Regions from separate parts of the Roseateles amylovorans genome, predicted to be linked through region 2. Evidence: riboswitches for the same ligand, from Rfam matches in the RefSeq annotation. Region 2 holds a riboswitch; the other holds the start of a gene.
The links. Region 2 has a riboswitch for cyclic di-GMP ahead of N4261_RS08690 (S53 family peptidase). Riboswitches for the same ligand answer to the same signal wherever they lie in the genome.

Region 1 (8,780 bases), 990 kb from region 2:
GCGGCCGGGTCGGCCGCCTCGCGGGCTCTGTGCTCAGTACTTGCGCTTGGGCAGTTCCTGCGCGGCGACGTCCGCCGTGAACACGCCTTCTTCGGTCGTGATCCGCTTGGGCAGGGTCTTGCCGGCCTTCACATCCTTGGCCAGTTGCATCAGCTGCGGTCCCAGCAGCGGATTGCATTCGATGGTCACATTCAGCTTGCCGGCCACCATCGCCTCGAAGGCGCCGCGCACGCCGTCGATCGACACGATCGCGATGTCCTTCACCGGCTTCAGACCGGCTTCCTCGATCGCCTGGATGGCGCCGATGGCCATGTCATCGTTGTGCGCATAGAGCAGGTGGATCTTCTTGTCCTTGGCCTTGAGGAAGGCCTCCATCACTTCCTTGCCCTTGGCACGGGTGAAGTCGCCCGACTGCGAGCGCACGATCTTGATGCGCGGATCGGCCTTGATGATTTCCTCGAAGCCCTTCTTGCGATCGATCGCCGGCGCCGAGCCCACGGTGCCTTGCAGCTCCACGATGTTGACCTCGCCCTGGGGCACCGTCTTCTTGGCCCAGTCCAGCACCCAGCGGCCGGCCTTGCGGCCTTCCTCGACGAAGTCCGAGCCGATGAAGGTCACATACAGCGACGGGTCGGTCACGTTCACCGCGCGGTCGGTCAGGATCACCGGGATCTTGGCGTTCTTGGCTTCGCGCAGCACCGTGTCCCAGCCGGACTCCACCACCGGCGAGAACGCGATCACATCCACCTTCTGCGCAATGAAGCTGCGGATCGCCTTGACCTGGTTCTCCTGCTTTTGCTGCGCATCGGCGAATTTCAGCGTGATGCCGGCCTGCTTGGCGGCGTCCTTGATCGAGGCGGTGTTGGCGGTGCGCCATTCACTTTCGGCACCCACCTGGCTGAAGCCCAGCACCAAGGGTGCATCGGCAGCGTGAACGCTCAGCACCGGGCCGAGCGTCAGGGCGAGCGCGGTCGCGCCCAGAAGATGGCGGCGAGTCTTCAACATGCTTGTCTCCTCATTCGACTTGGTATGGGAGGTCATGCCCGACAGGACGCCGGACAAGCCTCGAGAGGTGGCTGGCATCGTAGGCACGGACGTTCCGTGCAACCAATCACATTTGAGGATGGGGTGATGTCGAGATCGGTATCGGAGCGTCGGGATTGATATTCGGGTTGTTCCCAGGTGCCACGCATCGCAGGGGCCGTCCACGACGGGCGGACGTTCGGCCAAGGTGCGAGTCCGCCGCCCGCCGTGTTGCCTGCGGCGTGGGAGCTGCGCTGGCGTGCCCGCCGCCGCGCAAACCCGGACCGCGCCCCGGATGCCGGGGTCATGCACTGGAAGGCGCCGGAGCGGCGGCCTATCGTCAGTGCGGCGCCGCCGTGCGTCGACCAGACTTCAGCAAGACTTCAGCAAGACTTCAACAAGACCCCAAGGAGGCCGCTCATGACCGGATTCATGTTTTCACCGGGACGCGCCCGTGGCCTGCGGGCCGCCCTGGCGGCGCTGGCTGCCTGGGGGCTGTTGCTCCTGGCGTCCACGCCCGCGCATGCACTGGAGTTTCGTTACTCCTACGTCGGGCAGCTGTTCGATGTCCAGACCCGCCTGATCCGGGAGGATCCTCCCAATGACCTGGTCGTCGCGCCGTACCGGATCCGGGCCGACATCTGGACCTCCGAGATCCTGGCAGCTGGCGCCACCCAGGACGACATCCTGCGCTTTTCGCTCACGCTGCTGCCCGCCAGCGGCGGTCCCGGACAGACCCTGACGTTTCCCGGACCGGGCGATCCCTGCTGCGGCGGCTCGGTTCAAACCGTTGGCAGCTTCTCCATCGGTGCGACCGGCATGTTCGCGTTGCCCACGGTCTGGAGCCTCTCGATCGACCAACTGACCATCGCGCCGACCGGACGTTTCGAGCAACTGAGCCTGAGCACCTCCAACACCCGCGATTCGATTTCTGGCGAGCTCGAGACCTGGAATGTGCGGTCGGGGTCGCTGTCGGCATCGCCCGGGGTGTGGTTCATGGCCGTGGTCCCGGAAGTCTCATCCCTCGTCCTGATGATCGCGGGCCTGCTGATCCTGGTCGTGCTGCGAGCGACGGGACGGCGCGTCCGGTGGCCGGGCGCGACCCAGGATGCGGGTCGCCAGGAATCGTGGTCCGGGCGCACCGACCATCCTTCCTTGGGGGGACAGACCTGATCCATGTGAGTGCTTTGTGCGGAATTCCCGATGGCGGTCGTTGACGGAACAGACTTGTCGCGCCTGAGCTGCAAGGGTTCGGCCTGAGGGCGGCGGGCTCGCGGACACTCCCGGCCGGAGGGTCGAGACGACCCCGTTCAGACAGGGAGAACCGCACCATGGCTCGTTGCGCGTATTGCGACACCACCATTCTTTTCGGCGGCAAGTCGCAAGGCGACCGGCGCTACTGCAACAACACCTGCATGGCCAACGGCGCCATGGCGCAGGCGGCTGCGCAATTGAGCGATGCGGATGTCCGCTACCACGTCACCTTGGTCCACCGCGGCAACTGCCCGCAATGCAGCGGCCAGGGGCCGGTGGATGTGCATACCTCGCACCGTGTCTGGTCCGCCGTGCTGATGACCCAATGGTCCAGCCGGCCGATCATCAGCTGCCAACGCTGCGGCAACAAGCGCAAGCTGGGCGATGCGGCGTTCTCGCTGGTCCTGGGCTGGTGGGGCTTCCCTTGGGGCCTGGTGATGACGCCGGTGCAGGTGGTGCGCAACATCGCCGGCGCCTTCAGCGGCCCGAAGCCGGATGTGCCGTCCGATGCGCTGGAAAAGCAGATGCGCCTGCGTCTGGCCGCCCATCTGTTGTCGCGCCAGCAAGGCGATTGAGCGCGGGAGCGCTCCAGCGGGCCCTTTGCCCTTGGCTATCTGCTATCTGCTATCGGATCTCGGATCTCGGATCTCGGATTCCGGCTATCCGGCTATCCGGCTATCCGGCCCATGGACCATTGGGCCTTTAGGCATTTGGTCGATCATGGTCGACTGACTCATTTGTTGAGCCGCCCGCGGTCGAGCGACGGCGGGCGTCGCATTCTTTCAACGCTGTGGCGTGTGTACGCGCCGTTGGGGTCGACCCACCTGGGATTGCTCAAGATTTCACTTCCCCCTCAGGGGTGAACTCACGAGGGATCGAGCGCGCTCGATCGGGGGAATGAGATTTGCGGGCGACATCTCATTTTGGTTCTTGCCCCTCCATCGAGCCCTTGCGGCGATTCGCGTCCCCATCGAGGTTCTCTCGCATCGATGGCCGGCAGTGAGGCGGTCGCCAAGCCCGCTCTTCGGCCGGGTTAATGCATCGGGATTGACGGCGTCAATCACCTTTAAACAGATCAATTTCCGGGTTTGCTGCTCGATAGCATCGATGGCTTCTTGCGAGGCGGTCGGTGTATCGGCGGCCTGGCGGCCCAGGGCAAAACCGGTGTGAACCGGTGACGCAAAGCCACCGGTCTCTCGGACCTGTCGACTGCTCGACACGTTCCTGGAGATAGCGGGGTTGCCGGTTCGGCGCGGTCCGGATCGTGATGAAGCGTCGCGGCGTGATGCGCGGTCTTGGGTGCACGTTCAACCTGAGTCTGTCGCGATGAACCGCCTTCAATACCGAATCGTTTTCAACCAGCAACGCGGCCAGTTGATGGCGGTGGCCGAGACGGTGCGCAGCCAGGGCAAGGGCGCCGCGGGCGAGAGTGACGGCCCATCGCGCCGGGCGCTGACCTCCGAGGCGTCGGTGCCTGCGGTGTCTCGTGGCCCGCCGGCGCTGCTGGGCTTGGTGGCGGCCATGGCCATGTCGATGGCGCTGACTGCGGCGCTGACGCTCTCGCCCGACGCGCAAGCGCAGATCAAGCCCGACGCCACCGCGCCCAAGAACCAGCAGCCCACGGTGCTCACTGCGCCCAATGGCACGCCGCTGGTCAACATCCAGACGCCGAGTGCGGCGGGGGTCTCGCGCAACACCTACAGCCAGTTCGACGTCAACCCGTCGGGCGTCATCCTCAACAACTCGCGGGGGGAGACCAGCACGCAGCTCGGCGGCTGGGTGCAGGGCAATCCGTGGCTGGCCAAGGGCGAGGCGCGGGTCATCCTCAACGAGGTCAACAGCAGCAACCCAAGCCAGCTCAAGGGCTTCGTGGAGGTGGGCGGACGCCGGGCCGAGGTGGTCATCGCCAACCCGGCCGGCATCGTGGTCGATGGCGCAGGCTTCATCAACGCCAGCAGCGCCACGCTGACCACCGGCACTGCGCGCTGGGGCGCGGACGGCAGCCTCACCGGCTTCGGCGTGCAGGGCGGCCTGATCCGCATCGACGGTCAGGGGTTGGACGCGAGCCAGACCGACTACACCGCGCTCCTGGCCCGCGCCGTGGAGATCAATGCGGGCCTGTGGGCCAAGGACGTGCGCATCGGCACCGGCACGCAGGTGATGGGTGCCAACCTGAATGCGGGAGGTGAGGCCCTGGCGCCCACCGGCGAGCGGCCTCGCTACGCGCTGGACAGCACCGCCCTGGGCGGGATCTATGCGCAGCGAATCACGCTGGTCGGCACCGAGGATGGCCTGGGGGTGCGCCAGGCCGGGCAACTGATCGCCGGGCAGCTCACGCTCAATGCGCAGGGCTGGCTGGACAACACCGGCACCGTCTATGCGCAGGACGCCGCACCCGCCAACGGCGAGGCGGCGCTCACGGTGCGGATGTCGCAGGGCGTGCGCAACGCTGGCTGGCTGGCGGCCAAGGGCTCGGCCACCCTCAGCGGCGGGCAACTGCAGGGCGAAGCGGGCAGCGTCACGGCCGCAGGCCTCAATGACGACGGCACACTCACTGCCGGCGCGGGCAACCTCACGCTGACGGCCGAGGGCCTGTCGCGCCAGGCCGGCCAAGTGCTGGCCGGTGCGGCGCTGCAGGCGTCCGGCGACTCGTTCGATGCCACGGGTGCGCAGTTCCAGGCGGCGCGCATTCAGCTGTCCGCGGCGGCGCTGCGCGCCGACAACGCGCAGCTCTTCTCGACCGGGACGCTGGACCTTCGCTCCGGCGGTCTGTTGAGCACGCAGGGCGCGTCCCTCGTTGGGCAACAACTGCTGATCGCAGCGACCGATCTGGACAACACCCGAGGCGAGTGGCTGCATCTGGGCAGCGAGGCGCTGTCGGTGTCGGTGAGCGGCAACCTGATGACCGATGGCGGCCGCATCGCCAGCAATGGGCGGGAGTTCGTGCTCTCGGCCGGCCAACTGAGCGGCGTGCAAGCCCGTCTGGAGCACTACGGCAGCGGCGCGATGCGCCTGAGCGCGGTGGACGCCGATCTGCGAGGCGCCGCCCTCAGCACCAACGGCGCGTTGGAGGTGTCGGCCGGCCGGCTGCAGCTCGACAGCGCGGACGTGCTGGGCCGCAGCGTGCAGCTGCAGTCTGAGGGCGCACTGTCGCTGCGTCAGGCGGTGGTGCGCAGCAGCGGTGCCACGTCGCTGAGCGCGGACAGCCTCGACAACCGTGGCGGGCAGGTGCTGGCGGATGCGGGGCTCGCCGTGCAGGTGCGCTCGTCCATCCAGAACGATGGCGGTCAGCTCCAGGCGGCGCAAGGCGGGTTGAGTCTCTCCGGTCAAGGTGCGCTGAGCAATCGGGCGGGGATGATCGCGGCGCGGGATGCGGTGTCGATTCAAGCGGCCTCGCTGAGTCAGGAGCACGGTGGGCTCGTCAGCGGGCAGGATGTGCAGTTGAGGCTGCAAGGCGGGCTGGTTCAAGACAGCGAAGGGAAGGGCGCGGCTGGCGCATCGAGCATCGTGGCCGCGCGGGATCTCACGGTCGATGCGCGGACGGTTAACAGCCAGGGTGCGCTGCGCGCAGGAACATCGGCGACGCTCGCGACGGTCGACTCTGCCACCTTCGGCGGATCGGTTTACGGAGGCGCCTCGCTGCGCGCGACGTCCGGGACTGATCTGTCCATCACTGGTCTCTTCGGATCGCAAGGCGATGCCTCGGCGCAGGCTGGACGTGCACTGAGAGCGTCGTCGACATCGACGATGGCCGCCGGTCTGCTCACCGACGGTCGCATCGCGGAGCGCGGCACGCTGACCGTGGTTGCGAACGAAGCCGCAGTGCAAGGCCAAGTGCTGGCGGCCGACGCTGCGCTCAGCGCTCAGCAGTTGGACCTCAGCCGCAGCCAGATCTCGGTCGGGCATGGCGTGACGTTGCAGTCCACGCAATTCCTCATCACCGAGGGTGCGACGCTGCGCAGTGGGTCGTTGTTGCTGCAGGCGACGGACTGGCGCAATGCGGGCGGCACGGTGGCGGTGAGCGGTGACGGCGCGTGGACGGTGGCGCTGGCAGGCCAGTTGGACAACCGTGGCGGCGTGATCCAGACCAACAGCCGCGCGGCGTCGGTCAGCGCGCAGTCGCTGGACAACACCGGTGGCGTGCTCTCCACCAGCGGCGCCGCCATGCGAGTGCAGACGGGCCAGTTGCAGAACCAGGACGGGCTGCTCAGCGCCGGCGGGCTGCTCGATCTGAACGCCCAGTCGCTGTTCAACCGCGACGGCCAGGTGACTGCACGATCCATGCAGATCCAGGCGATGACGCTGGACAACGCGGGCGCCGGCGTGATCGCTGCTACCGCCGGCACGCTGCGCCTGGACGGCGTGCAGCTCACCAACGCCGGCAGCATCCAGGCCAACGGCGATCTGCTGGTGCGCACCACCGGGGTGTTGGACAACAGCGGGCTGATGCGGGCGCAGGGTCAGCAACAAGGTCAGGCCCCAGCCCAACTGCAAGTGCAGGCCGCGACGCTGCGCCACAGCGGCACCATGGCGTCGCAAGGCGCGCTGTCGGTGGACGCCACGCGCATCTATAGCAGCGGCACATTGGCCGCCGGCCTGCTCGCGGACAACACGATCGGCGCGCAAGGCGATCTGACGCTGCATGCCACGCAAGCGCTGCAGCACAGCGGCGCGGCGCTGGCGGGCGGCCGCCTCACCCTGGACGGCGAGACGGTGGACTTGCGCGGCACCCAGTTGCAGGCCGCGCAACTCACGATCGGCGCGCGTACGGGCGAGCTTCAGTTGAGCCGCACGACCATCGCCACGGCCGGCTTGTTGGCGCTGTCCAGCCAGAGCACGCTCCATACCGAGGACGCCAAGCTCAGCGGCAGCGACGTGACCATCACCGCCACCGACTGGCGCAACGCGGGTGGCGAGATCGCCCAGACGTCAGCCGCCGGACGCTTGGACATCCAGGTGGCAGGCCTACTGGACAACGCCGCCGGGCAGATTCAGGCCAATGCCACGAACGCGGCCGTGCGGGCGCAGACGCTCGACAACGCGCAGGGCGCCATCGTGCATGCGGGCACAGGTCACCTTGCGGTGGATGCGACCACGCTCAATGGCGCCAGCGGCTCGTTGCTCACCAACGGCGCGCTGACGCTGACGGTGACCGGTGCGGCGGACTTTTCGCAAGCGAAGACGCAAGGTCAGCGCGTCTCGGTGACGGCAGGCAGCCTCAACCACCAGGGCGGCGAGTTGATCGGCGTGTCCGGCTTGGAGGTCTCGGTCGCCAATGCCGTCAACAACGTCGGCGGACTGCTGCAAAGCGGCGGCGACGTGCAGCTGCAGGCCGGGGTGCTGGAGAACGGCAACGGGCAGATCGACGGGGCCAGCGTGCATCTCGCGGGTGGCAGCGTGAACAACGGCGCGCAGGGCCTCATCGCGGCTCGGCAAGGGTTGAGCGTTGATGTCGCACAGCTCGCCAACGCTGGCTCGCTGCAGGCTGGCGCGGCGATGGCGCTCAGCGCCACAGGTGCCGTCACCAACAGCGGTCAGGTCTATGCCCAAGGTCCGTTGTCGGTGCATGCCGGTACCACGCTGACCCACACAGGCACGCTCGCTGCGCTGGGCGCGGTGGAGCTTCAGGCGGACCGCATCGCCAGCAGCGGGCTCATCGCTGCGGGGTTGAAGTCCGACAGCACCTGGGCCAGCACCGGGGACCTGACGCTGCGCGCCACCGACTCGCTGCAACACAGCGGGCAGTTGACGGCGGCCGGTCGCCTGAGCGCCACGGCGGGCTCGCTGCAATTGCAGGACAGCCGGGTGCTGGCGCAGCAGATTGATTTGATCGCCCGAAACGCTCTAGGCGCTCAGAACTCGCAGAGCGCTCAGACCAGCGAGCTGCGCCTGGACCGAGCGCAGGTGGTCACTGCAGGCACGCTGACGCTCGACAGCGCAGGTGGCCTCACCACCAGTGGTGCCACGCTCAGCGGCAGCACGGTGCAGCTTCGCGCGACCGACTGGACCCACATCGGCGGCCAACTGGCGCAGACCTCCGCCACAGGCAGCCTCGGCGCGACGTTGCAGGGTCGCATCGACAACACCGACGGCGTCATTGCCGCCAACGCGCAGGACTTGACGCTGCGGGCGACCGAGCTGGTCAACACGCGCGGCAACCTGACCCACGCGGGCAGCGGCGCCTTGCACGTGGAGGTGGGCGATCTCAGCGGCGCACAAGGTCAGGTGCTGAGCGCGGGTGCGCTCGCTCTCGATGTGGTCGGCAACGCGTTGCTCAACGGCTCCAAGACCCAGGCGGCCACGGTGACGCTCAACGCCGGCAGCTTGCAGCATCAAGCCGGCCAGCTCATCAGCGTCGGCGATGCCCGACTCCAGATCACCGGCAGCGCAGACAACACCGGCGGCGTCCTGCACAGCAGTGCGGATCTGCATCTGCAAGCCGGCGCGCTGGATAACCGAGACGGGCAGATCGGCGCGCGGGCCATCGAGCTCACAACAACGAC
Region 2 (8,780 bases):
GATTGCCTGGCAGGCGGGACTGACCCGCCGCGTTTATGAAGAGCTCACCCGCATTCCGGGGCGCTTTCCCGGCATCGAGGACGTGGCCTCGTCGCTGTGCATGACCTCGCGCACGCTCAGGCGGCGCCTGAGCGACGAAGGCACCTCCTTCAGCGAGCTGCTGTCCAGCGTGCGGCACGCGCTGGCGCTGGACTACCTGGGCAGCACCTCGCTGTCACTGGAAGACATCGCCGCGGCCCTGGACTTCAGTGACGCGAACAGCTTCCGGCATGCTTTCAAGCGGTGGACCGGCAAGTCGCCGCTGGAGGTTCGCCGCTAGGGTGGCCGTGGTTCGCGCAAGCGCGGCATGGACAACGCCTTCACGCCGTTCAGCGCAGGCTCGACGGCGCGCGGCCCATGCGTCACCATCCAGGACCTCCGAGCCGGCCCCGCCCGCTTGCATCGGCCATCCCGCGCATCAGCCTGCCGGGGCTGTCTGCCGGAGCCTCCGACGGAGACGGACTACCGCGGCCGCTTCACCGCGCGCACTTTCCCGCTGGCCCCGCCGCCGCAATAGAAAAGACCAGCGCCATCGGACTCCAGACCGCTCACCCCGGTGCCGGCCGGCATGGTCAGTTGGTCCAGCACGGCGCCACTGTCGGGGTCGATCCGTCGGATGTCGCTTTCGTCACCCTCCCAGGTGCCGTGCCAGAGCTCGCCGTCCACCCAGGTCACGCCGGTGACGAAACGGTCGGACTCAATGGTGCGCAGGATGGCGCCATTGGCCGGGTCGATGCGGTGAATCTTGCGATCGCGGTACTGCCCCACCCACAGGCTGCCCTCGGCCCAGGCCAGTCCCGAGTCCAGGCCATGCCCGGGCGCTGGAATGGACGCAATGACCCGTCCACTCGCCGGATCGATCTTGTCGATGCGCGCCTCGGCCAGTTGATAGAGATGCCGGCCATCGAACGCCGTGCCGGCGTCGCAGGCCCTGTCCAGGGTGCGGGCCACCTCGCCCTGGTCGGGATCGATGGCCAGCAGCCGCGTGCCGGTGGCCACCCACACCCGCTCGCCGTCATGGGTCACCCCATGGACCGACGGGGCACCGTCGAAAGGGCCGTACTCGCGCACGATCTCTGCGTTTTTCTTTCGCATGGGCTCACCTAGTTCCAGTTGTCGATCTTCAGGTCATCCGGCGACGGCCGGCCGCGCCCCGTCTCCACCCACTCGCGCAGGCTGAGCAGGAAGGTCGCCCACTTCATGCTGCAGTGGGCCATGAACGCCGCCTCCTCGCGCCAATGACGATGGGCGAAATTCACGATGGTGAACTCATCCTGCTGCGCAAGCAGGAACTCGATGTCAGTGCCGACCCATTCGGCCGGCCCCTCCTTGACGCGCCAACGCACCGCCTGGTCGGGGTCCTGGGTCAGCACCTCCATGTCGAACGCGCCCAACTCGGTGCCGGCGGCATTGCAGAACCGGAACCTGATCCGGCCCAGGGGCTGCGCGTGGCCGGTGGTGTCCCGGGTCCACCAGCCGGCGAGACCCTCAAGGGTGCCGAGCGCGGCAAAGACCTTGTCGGGCGGCGCCTTGATGCCCATTCTGTGAACGATATCGACCATGCTGCGCTCCAAATCTTCGCGTGATGCGGTGGGATCACTCTAGGCAATTGGCACGGACGCGGGGAGTAACAAGATCGTCGTGAATCCGACCATCGGGGCGCTGAGCCAACGCTGGGCTCGCCCCTGCCCGATCGACCGCGCCCTTGCAGTCGCCTGCAGCGAGGCCAGCGCGCGCTGAATGCTGCGTTGACTCTCGCCCAGCGCCAGCGCCAGCGAGGAGGTGGACCACGGCGCACCATCGGCCAGCAAGGCCTGCAAGGACGCGGCCTCCCCATCGACGGGCGGGCGCAACACCACCACTGGCCGATCGCCGGGGGTCACCAAGGCGAATCCGCGGTCCCTGGCCTCGATGCGGGCCACCGGCGCGAGCAGCGCGCGCAGCCGGCCCATCTGCACCCGCAGCCGCACGCGGTGCGTTTCGTCGGGGCGGCGGATGCGGAAGGCACGAGCGATCAACACCTCGCGCGGCACACCGCCGGGCCACTGTTCCGCCAAGGCGCAGGCCAGTGTGAAGAGCACCGGCCGCCGCGCCAGGGACTGCCACGCATCGCCCGCCTGCAGACCGCGCCGGCAGCCATCCACCACCAGCGCGCCGGTGGCGAGCAAGGCCTCGACCTCGGCCAACCGAAGGGGCTGCTCGATGCCCGCTCGAACCCATCGCGCCGCAGGGCGGTGCAAGGCGCCCACGGCCTCGTCCACCTCGGCCTGAAGCGCCGGCACGCCGGCCTGCCCGGCGGCAGCTCGAGCCCGGCTCAACGCGGCCTCGGCGGACCCGGTGCGCAGCGTCCGCAGCGCGATCTCGGCATGGGCCAGTTCAGCCACGGTCTGCAGCGCGGGCGAGACCAGGCGCCGCACGTCCAGGGTCTGCAGGGCTGACGCTGCAGCGTCAAGGCGGCCCAGCAGCAACAGCCGTCGCACCGCGATCAGCCGGGCGTGCAGGGCATTGCCATGGTCGCCGCGATCGGCCAACGCAGCGGCAGCGGTCTCCAGGGGTCGGAGCGACCCGCCCAGGTCCCGCAAAGCCAAAGCCACTTCGGCCTCGGCCACCGTGCATCGCGCCCGGGCCAGCACCTCCTCCGGTCCGAACCGTCGCCTGGCGCTGCTCAGCAGCTCGCGTGACCGCGCCAACTCCCCGAGCTGCGCCATCGCGATGCCGCGCAAGGCCAGCGCGGGCGGATCGTTGCGCAAGGCCACGCGGTTGAGCGCACTCAGCGGATCGCCGGCCATCAACGCGCGGCCCGCCGCGGCAATCAGGGAATCCATCATGGACCAAGCCTACCCCGACCGGCCGCCGACCCTGGCAGGTCGGCACTCACCGCGAGACCGTGGCGCGGGACCGACCCACCCCGCGCCGACAGGGCAAGCGATGCCCGTGTTCATCGGCCTCATCCCGCATCGAGCTGCACCAAACCGCACCGAAGCTTGCAGTGAGCTGACGGTCAAATGCGGGTCACGTCCGGCAAAGCCGTGCTCATTTCACGCGGCGATCTGCCGTCTTGTAACGCCCTCTATCCTTGCCGTACAGCCCCAACTAAGGTGCAGCCCAGTTGCGATGAGTACCAGGTCCTGGGCGATCGCAAGCTTCGATGTCTGAGGGCAAACCCGTTGAAAAGCGGGGACGCAAAGCCACCGGCCTACCGCGCGACAGCGCCACGGCAGCGGGGTTGCCAATGAGAAGGCCCGGCCCTGCGCCGGACCTGTCACTGTCGCCGGTGACCGTTGTGTTCGCGTGGCCCTCGCCCTGGTTTGAATCGCCCGAGGACCCCCATGCGACAGCTCGCCCCCGCGAAGACCTCCCACCGCAGCGCTCTGTGGCTGTGCGCCGTGTCGGCCGCCGCCCTCAGTGCCTGCGGCGGTGGACAAGACACCTCGGCGGACACCGCCGCCGCCGCCAGTACCGCCGCGTCGGCCCCGCTGGTGTTCAAGCTCGCCCAACCGGACGCGACCGCGACCGTCGAAGGCGCCACCGTCCAGGCCCAACCGACCTTCCACGCCGCGCCGGTGATCCTGGACGAGCCCGCCGATACCGATCCGGCGAATCCGTCCGCCACCGCGCTGCAGGCGCCGCATTCACAGCACATCCCGGCGGCCCTGGCGGGCTTGTCCACCCAGCGGCTGAGTCTGGACGCCCTGCTGTTCGCTCAGCGCAGCCGGGCGCTCGCCAGCGGCAACGGCCAGGCCGCGCCTCAAGCATCCGGCGCCGCCGTCACCACCTACACCCCGGCGCAGATCCGCGCCGCCTACGGCATGCCGGCCTTGCTGGGCGCCGGCGCCACGCTCACCGCCGCGCAGGCCGCCGCCCTGGGCGCCGGCCAGACGGTCTACATCGTCAACGCCAAGCACAATCCCAACGTGGCAGCGGAACTGGCCGCCTTCAATGCGAAGTTCGGTCTGCCCACCTGCACCACCAAGGCCATTGCCACCAATACCGCGCTGCCGCTGGCCGCCGCGTCGGCCAAGACCTGCGAGTTCTCGCAGGTCTACGCCACACCGACCGGCACCCTGACCGCGACCGCACCCGGCTATGACTCGGGCTGGGCCACCGAAATCGCACTGGACGTGCAATGGGTCCACGCCACCGCGCCGCTGGCGCGGCTGGTGTTGATCGAAGCCGTCGACGCCTCGTTGAACAGCCTGATCGGCGCCATCAAGCTGGCCAATGCCATGGGTCCCGGCGTGGTCTCGATGAGCTTCGGCGCGAATGAGGGCACCTACACCGCCGCCTACGACAGCGCCTTCACCGGCGCCAGGATGACCTATCTGGCGGCCACCGGCGATTCCGGCGTCGCAGTCAGCTGGCCCTCGGTCTCGCCCTATGTCGTCGCCGTCGGCGGCACCACGCTGAGCTACAACGGCACCGGCGCGCGCAGCGAGGTGGCGTGGTCGGGCACGGGCGGCGGCGTCAGCGCCTACACCACCAAGCCGAGCTACCAGGCGGCCAACGTGCCCGGTTTCACCGGTTATGCCCGCCGGACCGTCGCCGATGTGGCCTTCAATGCCGATTCGGCCACCGGTCAGTACGTCGCCGTGATGACGCCCGGCTCAGCGGCCGTCAATTGGATGAGCGTGGGCGGCACCAGCCTGTCCACGCCGCAATGGGCCGGACTGATCGCCATCGCCAACGCCCAGCGCGCGCTGTCCGCCAAGCTGCCGTTGGGTATGCCGCACGCCGTGCTGTACGGACAGATCGGCGCGGTGCCCGGCAACTACGCCAGCGCCTTCGCCGACATCACCCAAGGCCGACACGGCAGTTGCAGCCTGTGCGTGGCCAAGACCGGCTATGACGAGTTGACCGGTCTGGGAACACCCCACGTGAGCAGCCTACTGGCGTTGCTCAGCGGCAGTACGGCGCCCGCGGCCGCGCCGGTCGCGCCGAGTGTGAGCAGCGCCACCGTGAGCGGTCAGCCAGGCGTCGCGCTGAAGTACACCGTCGCCGTGACCGCGCCGAATGCCGTGACCTACGGCCTCACCGGCGCTCCCGGCGGCATGAGCATCAGCACCGCCGGTCTCATCAGTTGGGCCAGTCCGGTGGCCGGCCGCTACAGCGTCACGGTCAAGGCCACGGACACCAAGACCGGACTGAGCGGCCAGGGCGTGCTGAGCGTCACCATCGCGAAGGCCGGGCCGGTCATCACCTTCAGCCCGATGAAAGGCGTCGCCGCCAAGGCGCTGACCGGCAGCTTCAGCATCACCGATGCCACCTCCACGCCGACCTCGATCGCCATCACCGGCGTGCCCGCCGGCATGGGCTTCTCGATCAGCGGCCTGACCGTCACCGCCAAGTGGCCCAGGCCGGTGACCGGCAACTACACGCTCAAGGTCACGGTGAACGATGCGGCCGGCCTGAGCAGCACCGTCAGCATTCCGGTGACGATCACCGCGAAATGATCGACCATTGACCGACGGCTGGCGCCTGCGCGCCGGCCCCCGTCCCCGAACGCCGGTGGTGCCGAGAGGCCCGCCGGCGTTTTCTCATCAGTCACGCGACTTCGGTCCACCGAGGTTCGCTGAGGCCAGCCGAGGTCTGCCGAGGTCGGCTTCACGCCGCCCAGAGACGCTCAGAACCACTCACCGCGACCGCACCGCCGCATGCAGCAAGTCCTCCGACGGCGCACTCGCCCGCGTGGTCTCCAGCGTGCTGAACCGGGCCTGCGGCAATGCCGCTGCCCATGCCGGGGCCACCGCCTGGATCGCCGCGAGCAGCCGTTGAGCGCGTTCCAGTGGGAGATCCTCGCGGACCAGGATGAAGTTCATCGACCCCACCGTGGGCAGCGTGGCGTCGATGCCGGGATAGGTGCCCGCGGGAAGTTCCATCGGCTTGAGCAGCGGATAACGGGCCAGGATGCGGGGAATCTGTTGCGCCGAGGGTGCCAGGAAGCGCGCCCCACCCGGCGACTGCGCCAGTTGGACAAAGCCGGGCCACCCTTCGCCCGCGCCCCACAGGCCGCGGGCCTTGCCGTCGATCACCAGCTTGGGCGAATCGGCCGCCCGGTCCACATACAGCGCCTGGAAATCGCGGTCGATGTCCAGATCCAGCGCACCCAGTACCTGCCGGGCCAGGGTCACCAGCCCGCTGCTGCGCACGCCGAACACCACCGGCTGACCCACCAGATCCTCCAGCCGACGCGCCGACGACGCCCGCGGCACCGCCAACAGACCGGGGCTGGGATACATCGCCAACAAGATGCGCAAGGGCTGCGACGCGCCCGCTTGCAGCACATCGCCGGCACTGGTGCCCTGGATGAGGGCGGCATCGACCTTGCCTTCGCGCAGCAGCGGCAGGTTCTCCTCCGTGCCGCGTGTGGGCTGCGCACGCAGGCGTTCGCCCCCGGCATGGGCATTCACCAGCCGCGCCAGCGTCTCCCCATACAGCGCAAAGCCGCCGCCGGGTGTGGAGGTCGCCAACACCAGCGGGGCCGCGTCGCCCGTGGGCGCCTGCGCGCGCGCAGCGCTTGGCAGTGCCAGCGCCACCGTCGACATCGAGGTGGCGGTCAACAGCACGCGGCGTCGGCTCAGGGGAAAGCGAATCAGACGGTTCATGGGGGCTCCTGCATCGCCCCCGTGGATCAGCGCATCAATGCGGCAACGCATCAACGTGGCAGCGCATCAAAGCGTCACGTTTCAGCGCACCAACGCAAAACGCGACCATGCGTCAGCGCCTCATCCAGCCATCCGCTGGGTGTTGAAGAAATCAGAGGGCGGGCGTCGCATCGTACGGTCGAAACCGCGTGAATGGGGGAGCGCCCTGCCCGTGCGCGTGCCCGTGCCTGTGCCACAGCAGTCGCCGACCGGCGCTGCGGCCACCACAAAGCACAACGGGCCGCCCGCTCGCGCCGGCAGCCCGCAGTCCAGATCTCCACGGGGTGAGTCTCCCCGTGGACACGGACCCGCCTGGATCAGGCCTTGATGAAGGCCAGCAGGTCCTGGTTCAGCACATCGGCATTGACGGTGAGCATGCCGTGCGAGTAACCCTTGTAGACCTTCAGCGAGCCGTTCTTCAGCAGCTTGACGGCCTTGAGCGCGGAATCGGCGATCGGCACGATCTGGTCGTCGTCGCCATGCATCACCAGCGTGGGCACGGTGATGGCCTTCAGGTCTTCGGTCTGGTCGGTCTCGGAGAAGGCCTTGATGCCGTCGTAATGGGCCTTGGCGCTGCCCATCATGCCCTGGCGCCACCAGTTCTGCACCACACCCGGCAGGGTCTTGGCACCCGGACGGTTGAAGCCGTAGAACGGGCCGGCCGGCACATCCATGAACATCTGGGCACGGTTGTCGGCCACGCCCTTGCGGAAGCCGTCGAACACTTCCATCGGCAGGCCTTCGGGATTGCTGGCGGTCTTGAGCATCAGCGGCGGCACCGCCGACACCAGCACCGCCTTGGCGACACGACCCGACGGCTGGCCGTGCTTGGCCACATAGCGGGCGACTTCACCGCCACCGGTGGAGTGGCCGATGTGCACCGCGTTCTTCAGGTTCAGGTGCTCCACCACGGCAAAGGCGTCGGCGGCGTAGTGGTCCATGTCGTGACCTTCAGCGACCTGGGCCGAGCGGCCATGGCCGCGGCGGTCATGGGCCACCACGCGGAAACCGCGCTGCACGAAGAACAGCATCTGAGCGTCCCAGTCGTCGCTGGACAGCGGCCAACCGTGGTGGAACACGATCGGTTGCGCGGTCTTCGGGCCCCAATCCTTGAAGAAGATCGAGGTGCCGTCCTTGGTGGTGATGGTGTTCATGGTGTGATGATCGTGCGAGTTGCTGGGGGTGTGGGCTTTGGCGGGCGCGGCCGTGGCTGCGCTGGCGCCGAAAGGCAGGCTGATCGCGCCCACCAGACCGGCACCGGCAACCAATGCGCTGCGGCGTGCCGGATCGGTCGGGCTGTGAGGGTTATCGACGGGCATGACCCGGGCTCCTTTTGCTGTGTCGTCCATGTCCTGTCAGTCGACAGCACATGGACTTCAGCTTAGGGCCCCACCCTCGACATGCACACCGCAGGAAGGGGAAGCAGGGACTCGTCCATTGGAGGGAGTCCGACTGTCCGCACCCGACCGGCCGCCGTCCTCAGGCCTTGCGCACCACGCTCGCCGCCGCGATCCCCAGCAACAGGGCAAGCGCCGCTCCCCAGAACACGCCGGAGGTCCACTGCCGGTCCATCAGCGCACCGAAGATCGGCGCGGCCACCGCGAAGCCGGTGTCCAGGCCCGAGTACACCGTGCCGTAGACGCGCCCCGTGGCGCCGGGTGGGGCGGCGCGCTTGATCAGCATGTCCCGCGACGGCCCGGCCAGGCCGGTGCCGAAGCCCGCCGTCGCGGCCGCCACCAGCGCGAGGCTGGCGGGCAGCCAGCCGGTGGCGGTCAACGCCAGCAGCGCAGCGGCGGCGGTCATCGCGCCGGCGATGTTGCGCTCCAGGTTCTGGGAACGCGCCACCAGGAACCCACCCAGCACCATGCCCGCCGCCCCCGCCAGCATGTAGCCGGTGACCACGAAGGCGGTGCTGGCCAGACTCAACCCATACATCGCCGACAGCGCGGGCGACGCAAAGCTCTGAATGGCCGTCAGCGCGGCGGTGCTGAAGAAGAAGAACGAGAAGCACAGCCAGACCGACGGCAGTTTCAGGAAGGCCATCGGATGCTCATCCACCGGTGCGGCGGCCGCGCCGGCCTTCTCATGGGACCAGGCGCC

Region 1: linked by a shared signal. The riboswitch ahead of N4261_RS12755 (two-partner secretion domain-containing protein) and the one ahead of N4261_RS08690 (S53 family peptidase) in region 2 are both predicted to bind cyclic di-GMP.

What each region holds. Positions count from the first base shown of each region.
Region 1 is NZ_CP104562.2:3,013,174-3,021,953, forward strand. Features, by position in the region: gene N4261_RS12740 (ABC transporter substrate-binding protein) at 34-1,005, opposite strand; gene N4261_RS12745 (hypothetical protein) at 1,444-2,196, shown strand; gene N4261_RS12750 (hypothetical protein) at 2,355-2,852, shown strand; cyclic di-GMP riboswitch class I at 3,422-3,524, shown strand; gene N4261_RS12755 (two-partner secretion domain-containing protein) at 3,604-8,780, shown strand, end outside.
Region 2 is NZ_CP104562.2:2,022,299-2,031,078, reverse strand. Features, by position in the region: gene N4261_RS08710 (AraC family transcriptional regulator) at 1-319, shown strand, start outside; gene N4261_RS08705 (Vgb family protein) at 502-1,134, opposite strand; gene N4261_RS08700 (SRPBCC family protein) at 1,143-1,580, opposite strand; gene N4261_RS08695 (Rossmann-fold NAD(P)-binding domain-containing protein) at 1,641-2,864, opposite strand; cyclic di-GMP riboswitch class I at 3,187-3,273, shown strand; gene N4261_RS08690 (S53 family peptidase) at 3,369-5,489, shown strand; gene N4261_RS08685 (TAXI family TRAP transporter solute-binding subunit) at 5,670-6,641, opposite strand; gene N4261_RS08680 (alpha/beta fold hydrolase) at 6,998-7,834, opposite strand; gene N4261_RS08675 (MFS transporter) at 8,160-8,780, opposite strand, start outside.